DNA from 3 places in the Streptomyces sp. NPDC053750 genome. Region 3 is predicted to be linked to each of the others. Evidence: riboswitches for the same ligand, from Rfam matches in the RefSeq annotation. Region 3 holds a riboswitch; each other region holds the start of a gene.
The links. A riboswitch is a leader RNA that binds a small molecule or an ion and turns the genes downstream of it on or off. The one in region 3 is predicted to bind cobalamin.
Positions count from the first base shown of each region.

Region 1: it holds a riboswitch for cobalamin, as region 3 does, so the genes downstream of both, ACIGO6_RS07760 (ABC transporter substrate-binding protein) here and ACIGO6_RS19100 (ribonucleoside-diphosphate reductase subunit alpha) in region 3, are expected to answer to the same signal.
Region 2: it holds a riboswitch for cobalamin, as region 3 does, so the genes downstream of both, ACIGO6_RS06200 (ABC transporter substrate-binding protein) here and ACIGO6_RS19100 (ribonucleoside-diphosphate reductase subunit alpha) in region 3, are expected to answer to the same signal.

Region 1 is NZ_JBITXB010000002.1:504,986-508,251, forward strand. Features, by position in the region: gene ACIGO6_RS07750 (BlaI/MecI/CopY family transcriptional regulator) at 1-177, shown strand, start outside; gene ACIGO6_RS07755 (M56 family metallopeptidase) at 184-1,116, shown strand; cobalamin riboswitch at 1,145-1,331, shown strand; gene ACIGO6_RS07760 (ABC transporter substrate-binding protein) at 1,394-2,476, shown strand; gene ACIGO6_RS07765 (FecCD family ABC transporter permease) at 2,473-3,266, shown strand, end outside.
Region 2 is NZ_JBITXB010000002.1:179,568-182,833, forward strand. Features, by position in the region: gene ACIGO6_RS06195 (FecCD family ABC transporter permease) at 1-627, opposite strand, end outside; gene ACIGO6_RS06200 (ABC transporter substrate-binding protein) at 624-1,658, opposite strand; cobalamin riboswitch at 1,701-1,897, opposite strand; gene ACIGO6_RS06205 (ATP-binding cassette domain-containing protein) at 2,356-2,991, shown strand; gene ACIGO6_RS06210 (metal ABC transporter permease) at 2,988-3,266, shown strand, end outside.
Region 3 is NZ_JBITXB010000006.1:173,768-177,033, forward strand. Features, by position in the region: gene mctP (monocarboxylate uptake permease MctP) at 1-1,172, shown strand, start outside; gene ACIGO6_RS19095 (GNAT family N-acetyltransferase) at 1,245-1,751, shown strand; cobalamin riboswitch at 1,794-1,949, shown strand; gene ACIGO6_RS19100 (ribonucleoside-diphosphate reductase subunit alpha) at 2,073-3,266, shown strand, end outside.

The DNA of each region.
Region 1 (3,266 bases), on a different contig from region 3:
GCCTGGACACCCGCCTCGGACCAGGCGGGCCTGGCCGCGCGCAAGATGCGCAAGGTCCTGGACGCCGAGAGCGACCGGGAAGCGGTGCTGGCCAGCTTCGTCACCGGCCTCGAGCCGGACGACGAGCGGCTGCTGCGCGAACTGCTGGGGCACGCGCGTGACGCGGGGGAAGACTGACGCCTCATGGGGGTCTTCGTCTTCCTGCCCCTGGTCCTGCCGCTGACGGCATGGCCGATCGCCCGGCTGGCCGAACAGCATCTGCACCCGCGGACCGCGACCAGGCTGCTCACCGCCGTCGCCGCGGTGATGGCCCTGTGCAGCACGGTGTGCCTGGCCCTGGTGATGGTGGTGGGCACCGCTCAGCTGCCGGGCAACCCCCTGCCCGACGGCTGGTCGGACCCCGAGGTCCGGGCGGCGGTGCCGTACGACGAGGTCGTCGGCAAGGCCGCGATCCCCGCACTGTGCGCCGTGGTGGTGGCCTCGGCGCGGGCCCTGTGGCGGCACGGCCGGGTGCGCCGCCGTGCCCACCGCGCGCTGGCCGGACTGCCGGGCACCGGCGTGGCCGTGCTTCCGGACGACGTGCCGTACGCGTACGCGCTGCCCGGCGGACGCCGGGACCGTGTGGTGGTGAGCACGGCCCTGCTCGACTGCCTCGAACCGGCCGAGCGGCGCGCGCTGTTCGCCCACGAGCGGGCCCATCTCGCCGCCCGGCACCACCGCTTCCTGCTCGCCGTCCGGCTCGCCGCGCTGGCCAACCCGTTCCTGCGGCCCCTGCGGAGCGCCGTGGCCTATACGGCGGAGCGGTGGGCGGACGAGGCCGCCGCGCGGACCGTCGGAGACCGCCGTGCGGTGGCGACCGCGATCGGCAAGGCGGCCCTCGTCTCCCGGGGCACTCCGGTCGCCACCCTCGCCGGCCTCGCGGCGCCCGGCCCGGTGCCGCGCCGGGTGGCCGCCCTGCTGGGCCCCGCGCCGACGGTCCGCACCTGGCCCTCGGTGTTCACCTCGGTGGGCCTCGCGGCATGGGCGGCGGCCGCCGGAACCGCCGTCTCCGCGATGTCGTCCGCGAACGCCGCCGTCACCATGTTCCTCATCCTCCGCGCCGCGACGCCCCTGTGACCGACCTGATCAACGGCAGGTGACCCTGTGGTAGCTTGCGGGAGCCAGTCGAACCCACCTGGTGGGTCAGGGAATCCGGTGAGAATCCGGAGCTGACGCGCAGCGGTGAGGGGGACGGGCGGGACACGGGCCACTGGGCGGCACACGCCGTCCGGGAAGGCGTCCCGACCGGTCGATCCCGAGTCCGAAGACCTGCTGGCACCCGCGCGCGGTACGGCGCGGGCCGCACCGTACGAACGGGCTTCGCGCATGAGCCCTCGACGCCAGAGGATCTTCCTTGCCCGCACGCCCCGTCGGCTCCCGCCGCATCGCCCGCTTCCCCCGTTCCCGCCGTTCGCTCCGTGGTCCCGTCCTGTTGCTGTCCGGCGCCCTGCTGGCGTCCGCCTGCGGCTCCGGAGCGCCCGCCACCGACTCCGCCGCGGCGGCCGGGGCCGCCGGCTATCCACGCACCGTCACCGACTGCGGGCAGGAGGTGAAGATCACCGCGCCGCCCCGGCGGGCGGTCTCCCTCAACCAGGGCACCACGGAGATCCTGCTCTCACTCGGCCTCGCCGACCGCCTGGCGGGCACCGCCACCTGGACCGACCCGGTCATGAAGGGCCTGGAGAAGGCGAACGCCGGTGTGCCCCGGCTCGCCGACGACATGCCGTCCTTCGAGACGGTCCTGGACGCCGAACCCGACTTCGTCGCCGCCTCCTTCGCCTCCACCCTCGGCACCGGCGGCGTCGCCACCCGCGAGCAGTTCACCGAACTGGGCGTGCCGGCCTACCTGTCCCCGTCCGACTGCGTCGGCAAGGACAACAGCGGCGACGGCGACGGCAGCCGCAGCGAGCCACTGACCATGGAGACCGTGTACGGCGAAGTCCGCGACCTCGCCCGGGTCTTCGACGTCGAGGAGCGCGGCGAGAGGCTGGTCGCCGACCTCAGGGCCCGCGTCGACAGGGCGACCGCGGGCATCGACGCCTCCGGCGTCACCGTCATGTACTGGTTCGCCAACTCCACCTCGCCCTACCTGGCGGGCTGCTGCGGCGCCCCCGGCATCATGACCCGCGCGGTCGGCGCGAAGAACGTCATGGACGACACCCGCGAGGAATGGCCGCAGATCGGCTGGGAGACCGTCGCCGACCGCGACCCCGACGTCCTGGTCCTCGGCGACCTCACCCGCAGGTCCCAGACCGCCGAAACGGCAGCGAAGAAGATCGAGTTCCTGGAGTCCCACCCCGTCACCAGGAACATGACCGCCGTCCGGAAGAAGCGGTACGTGCTGCTCAGCGGACAGGCCATGAACCCCACCGTCCGCACCGTCGAGGGCGTGGAGAAGCTGGCGGCGGCGCTGCGCTCCCACGGGCTCACCAAGTGACCTCCGCCCTACGCCCGACCGGCCGCCGGTACCCCGTGTGGACGGCCGCCGGGATCGCCGCCCTGTGCGCCTCCGTGGCCGTCGCCGTCACCATCGGCCCGGCGGACGTCGGCGTCACGGAGGTGTGGTCCGTGGTCGTCGCCCACCTCGGCGGCAGCCCCGGCGCCGCGGACGTCACGCCGATCCGCGACGGCATCGTCTGGGATCTGCGGCTGCCCCGCACCCTCCTCGCCGCGGTGTGCGGCGCCGGACTCGCCGTGTGCGGGGCCGTACTCCAGTCCCTGCTGCGCAACCCGCTCGCCGACCCCTTCGTTTTGGGCGTCTCCTCCGGCGCCTCGACCGGGGCCGTCCTGGTCGTCGTCCTCGGCGTGGGCGGTGGCGCGCTGTCCGTCTCGGGCGGCGCCTTCCTCGGGGCGGTGTGCTCGTTCGCGCTGGTGATGCTGCTGAGCCACAGCCTGGGCGGCTCCACGGACCGTGTGGTGCTCGCGGGCGTGGCGGCGATGCAGCTGTTCTCGGCGCTCACCTCCTTCGTGGTGATGACCGCGGCCGACGCCGAGACCACCCGCGGCGTGCTGTTCTGGCTGCTCGGCTCGCTCGGCGGCGCGGACTGGACGGATGTATGGACCGGCACCGCGGTCCTGCTGCCGGTCCTGGCCGTGTGCCTCGGGTACGCCCGGACGCTGGACGCCTTCGCCTTCGGCCAGGACGCCGCGGCCACGCTCGGCGTCCACGTCGCCCGCACCCGGCTGGTGCTGCTGTGCGCCACCGCACTGCTCACCGCGGCCCTGGT
Region 2 (3,266 bases), on a different contig from region 3:
GCTGAGAGAGCCGAGCAGCCAGAACAGCACGCCCCGGGTGGTCTCCGCGTCGGCCGTCGTCGTCACGACGAACGAGGTCAGGGCGGAGAACAACTGCATCGCGGCCACTCCGGAGAGCACCACGCGGTCCGTCGTCCCGCCGAGCGTATGGCTGAGGAGCAGCACCAGCGCGAACGAGCCCAGGGCGCCCACGAAGGCGCCACCGGAAACGGACAGGAGACCGCCGCCGGCGCCGAGCACGATGACGGCCACCGCGCCGGTCGACGCCCCGGAGGAGACGCCCAGGACGAAGGGGTCGGCGAGCGGATTGCGCAGCAGGGACTGCATCACCGCGCCGCACACGGCGAGTCCGGCGCCGCACACCGCGGCGAGCAGGGTGCGCGGCAGCCGCAGGTTCCAGACGATGCCCTCCCGGATCGGGGTCAGCTCCGTCGTGCCCCAGCCCAGGCGGGAGGCGACCACCGACCAGGCGTCGCCCACACCGATGTCCGCCGGGCCGATGGTGATGGCCACGGCGACGGAAGCGGCGAGCACTGCCGGCCCGCCGCCCAGGCCGGCCACGACGCGCAGCACCCGGACGGCGCCCCGCGTCGGGCGGACGGGGGAGGACCGCAGGGCGGTGGTCATCCGGCGAGTCCGTACGCCCGCAGCGCCGCGGCCACCTTCTCCACGCCCTCGACGGTGCGGATCGTCGGGTTCATGGCCTGCCCGCTGAGCAGCACGTACCGCTTCTCCTTCACCGCCTTCATGTTCTTCGTCACCGGGTTCGACTCAAGGAAAGCGATCTTCTTCGCGGCCGACTCGGCGGTCTGCGACTTGCGGGTGAGGTCGCCGATGACGAGCACGTCGGGGTCGCGGTCGGCGACCGTCTCCCAGTTGATCTGCGGCCATTCCTGTGTGCTGTCGTCGAAGACGTTCTTCGCGCCGAGCACGTTGCTGATGATGCCGGGCGCGCCGCAACAGCCCGCCATGTAGGGGGACTCCTGGTTCGCGAACCAGTACAGGACGGTGGTGCTCCCGGCCCGGATCCCGGACGTCGCCTTCGTCACCCGGCTCTTCAGCCGGTCGACCAACTGCTCGCCCCGTTCCTCCACCCCGAAGACCCGCGCCAGTTCCCGCACTTCGCGATAGACCGTTTCCATGTCCAGGGACTTCGTCCGTGAGCCGTCGCCGTCGCCGCTGTTGTCCTTGCCCTCGCAGTCGGCGGGCGACAGATACGTCGGCACGCCGAGTTCCTCGAACTTCTCGCGGGGAGCCACCCCGCCCTTGTCCAGGGTTGAGGTGAAGGAAGAGGCGACGAAGTCCGGTTCAGTGGCCAGGACCTTCTCGAACGACGGCTGGTTGTCGGCGAGCCGGGGCACCTCGGCGTTGGCCTTCTCCAGTCCCTTCATGACCGGGTCGGTCCAGGTGGCGGTTCCCGCCATACGGTCGGCCAGGCCGAGGGAGAGCAGGATCTCGGTGGTGCCCTGGTTCAGGGACACGGCCCGCTTCGGCGGAGCTGCGACCGTCACCTTCTGCCCGCAGTTGTCGAAGGTGACGGCTCCGGCACCGGAGCCGCCGGACTTCGCGGACGAGCCGGAGTCGGAACCGCACGCGGCGAGCAGCAGGGACCCGGTCAGGAGCAGGACGGAACAACGGGCGGGACGTGACACGTGCACGGTGGCGGCTTCCTAGGCGTGAGGACCCATACGCGGGGCCCGTGCGGACGATCGGTCGCCAGCAGGTCTTCGGACTCGGGATCACCCCGGCGGAACGCCTTCCCGGACCCGGCCGTGACCGTCGTCCAGTGGCTTGCTGCCCCGCCCGTCACCCTCACCGCTGCGCGTCAGTTCCGGACTCTCACCGGATTCCCCGACCCGTGCACGCGTACGACCACACTCACGAGTTCGACTGGCGTCCGGAAGCTACCACAGCCCCACTCACGTGGTCCGACATGCCCGGTGCGCCGGGATCGATGGGGCGTTTGCGCGATGTTGCGCCCGACGGGGTCTGACTCTTGAGATCTTTGACCACAGTGTCCAGTCACGGGCCGTCGACTGCCGTTGCGCGGCCGTATGACGCCCCGCTCGTGCTCGTCCTGTCGACCTTGATCTGCAGGCGGTGCAAGCCTCCGGCCGTGACGACCTGGCCGGAGGCCATTCCGGCGTGTCCGTGTTCCGCCCCTGCTTGCAAGTCCTGGACGCGCTCGGACCGGTAGGCACTTACGGCGCCGTGATTTCCGCACCCGGCCACTGCGGGCCGAACGCGCGGCGGCCTGCCCGGGAGGTCAAGTCCGCTGCCGTCGCAGCTTCTTCGCCCCGCCCGGGAACCGACTGCCTCTCCCGTCCGACTGCTGTGAGGAGGCAGGGAGGTGGCATGGAAGGGCTGGATGTCCGGATGTCGGGCGTCGTGTGCCGGCACGGCCGGGTCGAGGCCGTGCGCGACGTCGATCTCGACATCGTGCGCGGGCAGCGAGTGGCGCTCACCGGCACCAACGGGTCGGGCAAGACCACTCTTCTGCGCGCCGTTCTGGGGCTGCACCGGCATGTCGCGGGCCGGATCCTGGTGGGTGGCCGGGACACCGGGAGCGCCGCCGAGTGGGCGTGGCGGCGACGGGCGTGCGCGTGGATCCCGCAGAAACCGGCGACCGGCCGTTTTCCCTTGCTGGCAGGCGAGTTGCTGGCCAGCGGCGGTGCGCGTGCCGAGGCGGCGGGGGCGGCCGACAAGCTCGAGGTCGGGCATCTTGCCGACCGGCCGTTGCACACATTGTCCGGTGGTCAGCTTCAGCGCATGTACCTGGCGCGGGCGGTCGGCTGTGTGGCGGCCGGGGCGGGCGTCCTGCTCGCCGACGAGCCCACCGCCGCCCTCGACTTCTCCGGTCAGGAGGAGGCGGCCGACGTACTGCTCTCCCTGCCGGTGACCGTCGTGGTCGTCACCCACGACCGGGCTCTGGCCGAGCGCTGCGACCGGGTGCTGGAGATGGCCGCGGGACGTCTGCGGGAGGTCCGGTGAGCGCCCTGGCCGCGGCCGACGTCGGTCAGCTCCTGCAGCTCGTGCCCGTCCAACGGGCCGGTGTCGCCCTGCTGGTGGCAGCGGTCGGACTGCCGGTGATCGGTGTCGTCATCGTCGGCCTCGACATCATGCCGGTGCGGTTCGCGATGATGCACGTCGCACTCCTGGGCATCGCCGTCGCTCTGCTGACCGGGCTCGATCCCATGCTGTGCGCGCTGGTGGCCTGCGCCCTCGCCGGTGCCGGCGTCACTCCACTGGCCCGTACCCCGGACGGT
Region 3 (3,266 bases):
AGCTGGTCGGCATCCAGGCCGTGCTGGACGTGATGGGCGTCGGCGGCGGCGAGGACACCAACTGGTTCATCAAGGACCTGCCCCTGCTGATCGCCTTCGGCGTGCTGGCGGCGTACACCTACTCGTCGGGTCTGCGCGCGCCCGCGCTGATCGCGTTCGTGAAGGACACGCTGATCTACATCGTGATCGCGGTGGCGATCATCTACATCCCGATCAAGCTGGGCGGGTTCGACGACATCTTCGCCTCGGCCGGTGACAAGTTCACCGAAGCGGGCAAGGGCGGCCTGGTCCCGGACGCGACGGGGCAGTGGACGTACGCCACCCTGGCGCTCGGCTCGGCGCTCGCGCTCTTCATGTACCCGCACTCGATCACCGCGACGCTGTCCTCGCGCAGCCGCGAGGTGATCCGCCGCAACACCACGATCCTGCCGCTGTACTCGCTGATGCTGGGCCTGCTCGCGCTGCTGGGCTTCATGGCGATCGCGGCCGGGGTCAAGGTGGACAACGGCCAGCTGGCGATCCCGCAGCTGTTCGAGAACATGTTCCCGGACTGGTTCGCGGGCGTGGCCTTCGCGGCGATCGGCATCGGCGCCCTGGTCCCGGCGGCGATCATGTCGATCGCGGCCGCGAACCTCTTCACCCGCAACATCTACAAGGACTTCATCAAGCCGGACGCCACCCCGGCCCAGGAGACCAAGGTCTCCAAGCTGGTGTCCCTGCTGGTGAAGGTGGGCGCGCTGGTCTTCGTCCTCGGCATGGACAAGACGGTCGCGATCAACTTCCAGCTGCTCGGCGGCATCTGGATCCTGCAGACCTTCCCGGCCCTGGTCGGCGGCCTGTTCACCCGCTGGTTCCACCGCTGGGCACTGCTCGGCGGCTGGGCGGTCGGCATGATCTACGGCACGGTCGCCGCGTACGGGGTGGCCTCGCCGACGCAGAAGCACTTCGGCGGCTCCTCGAAGGAGATCCCGGGCATCGGCGAGATCGGCTACATCGGCCTCACCGCCTTCGTACTGAACGTACTGGTCACCGTGGTCCTCACCTTCGTCCTGAAGGCCGTCAAGGCACCCGAGGGCGTCGACGAGACCAAGCCGGGCGACTACACGGCGGACGCGGGCGACCCGGGCGTGGAGGTGGAGCTCCCGCCGGCCACGGCGGGCTCCTCGCACTGATCGCCGGTTCGAGACGGGCCGTCGGAGAAATCCGGCGGCCTGTTGTCGTACCCGTCGGGCACACTCGGCCCCATGGACTTCGAGATCCGGCAGGCGGCACCTGGCGAGTACGACGCCCTCGGCGAGATCACCGCGGGGGCCTATCTCCGCGACGGGCTCCTCGACTTCGGGGAGAGCGACGCGTACCTCGGCGAGCTGCGGAACGTGGCCAAGCGGGCGGCGGCGGCCGAGGTGCTGGTCGCCGCTGCGGACGGCCGGGTGCTCGGCGGCGTGACCTTCGTGCCCCGCGGCGGCCCCATGGCCGACATCGCCGGGTCCGGCGAGGCGGAGATACGCATGCTCGCCGTCACCCGTGAGGCACGCGGCCGCGGGGTCGGCGAGGCGCTCGTGCGGGCCTGCGTCGACCGCGCCCGGGCCGTCGAGGGCTGCGTGCGCGTGGTGCTGTCGACCCAGCGGACGATGCGCACCGCCCACCGCCTCTACGAACGGCTGGGCTTCACCCGCACCCCGGGGCGCGACTGGAACCCGCTGCCGGAGCTCGACGACATCACTCTGCTCACCTATGAGCTGACACTCTGAGACCGGCGCGACACAACATCTGGGGGTGCTCACGGAACCCGACACAAGATGTATGCTCTTGCTCGCTGTCGCCGCAGGGGAATCCGGTGCGAATCCGGAACTGTCCCGCAACGGTGTACTTGCGTGTTTCCGCACGTCTTTCGCACGTGCGTCCACGCATGGTCAGTCCGAGGACCTGCCGACAGTGCGCCCGGCCGTCCCGGCCCGGGTGCCATGACGTCCGGGCCTCGTGGAGTGGGCCGGTGGACGCGACGCCGCGTGCGCTCGTGAGCTGCCCCCTGCCCTCCGCCAGGCCCCGTGCCGAGCGAGGGAGTGCCCCACGTGACCATCGCGCCAGCCGATCCGGCTTCAGCGACCCCGGCGACGGCGACCGAGGAACCCGACGGTCCCGGTGCCGCCCTGCTGCGGACGCTGACCGGGCTGACCGCCGACCTCCCCGGCGCCGACCCCGGCCGGGTCGCCGCCGCCGCACTGCGCGGCCGGTCCGCGCACGCCGACGAGACGGAGCTGCGGGAGCTGGCCACGGAGGCCGCGGCCGGCCTGATCGCGGAGGACCCCGCGTACTCCCGGCTGGCCGCCCGGCTGCTGACCACCGGCATCCGCGCCGAGGCCGCCTCCCAGGGCGTCACGACCTTCACCGAGTCCGTCGCCACCGGCCACCGCGAGGGTCTGATCGCCGACCGCACCGCCGCGTTCGTACGGCTGCACGCGGACCGTCTGGACGCGCTGATCGACCCGTCCGCCGACGACCGCTTCGGCTACTTCGGCCTGCGCACGGTGCACAGCCGGTACCTGCTGCGGCACCCGATCACCCGCAAGGTCGTCGAGACGCCCCAGCACTTCATGCTGCGGGTGGCCGCCGGGCTCGCCGAGGACGACACCGCCCGCTCGGCGGAGGAAGTCGCCGCGCTCTACGGCCTGATGAGCCGCCTCGACTACCTGCCCTCCTCCCCCACCCTCTTCAACTCCGGCACCCGGCACGCCCAGATGTCGTCCTGCTACCTCCTGGACTCCCCCAAGGACGAGCTGGACTCCCTCTACGACCGCTACCACCAGGTCGCCAACCTCTCCAAGCACGCGGGCGGCATCGGCATCGCCTACTCCCGCGTCCGCGCCCGCGGTTCGCTGATCCGCGGCACCAACGGGCACTCCAACGGCATCGTCCCGTTCCTCAAGACGCTGGACGCCTCGGTCGCCGCGGTGAACCAGGGCGGCCGGCGCAAGGGCGCGGCGGCGGTCTACCTGGAGACCTGGCACGCGGACATCGAGGAGTTCCTGGAGCTCCGCGACAACACCGGCGAGGACGCCCGCCGCACGCACAACCTGAACCTCGCGCACTGGGTGCCGGACGAGTTCATGCGCCGGGTGGACGCCGACGGGCAGTGGTCGCTGTTCTCGCCCTCGGACGTGCCCGAGCTGGTCGACCTGTACGGCGAGGAGTTCGACGCCGCCTACCGCAAGGCCGAGGCCGCGGGCCTGGCCCGTAGGACGCTTCCCGCCAGGGAGCTGTACGGC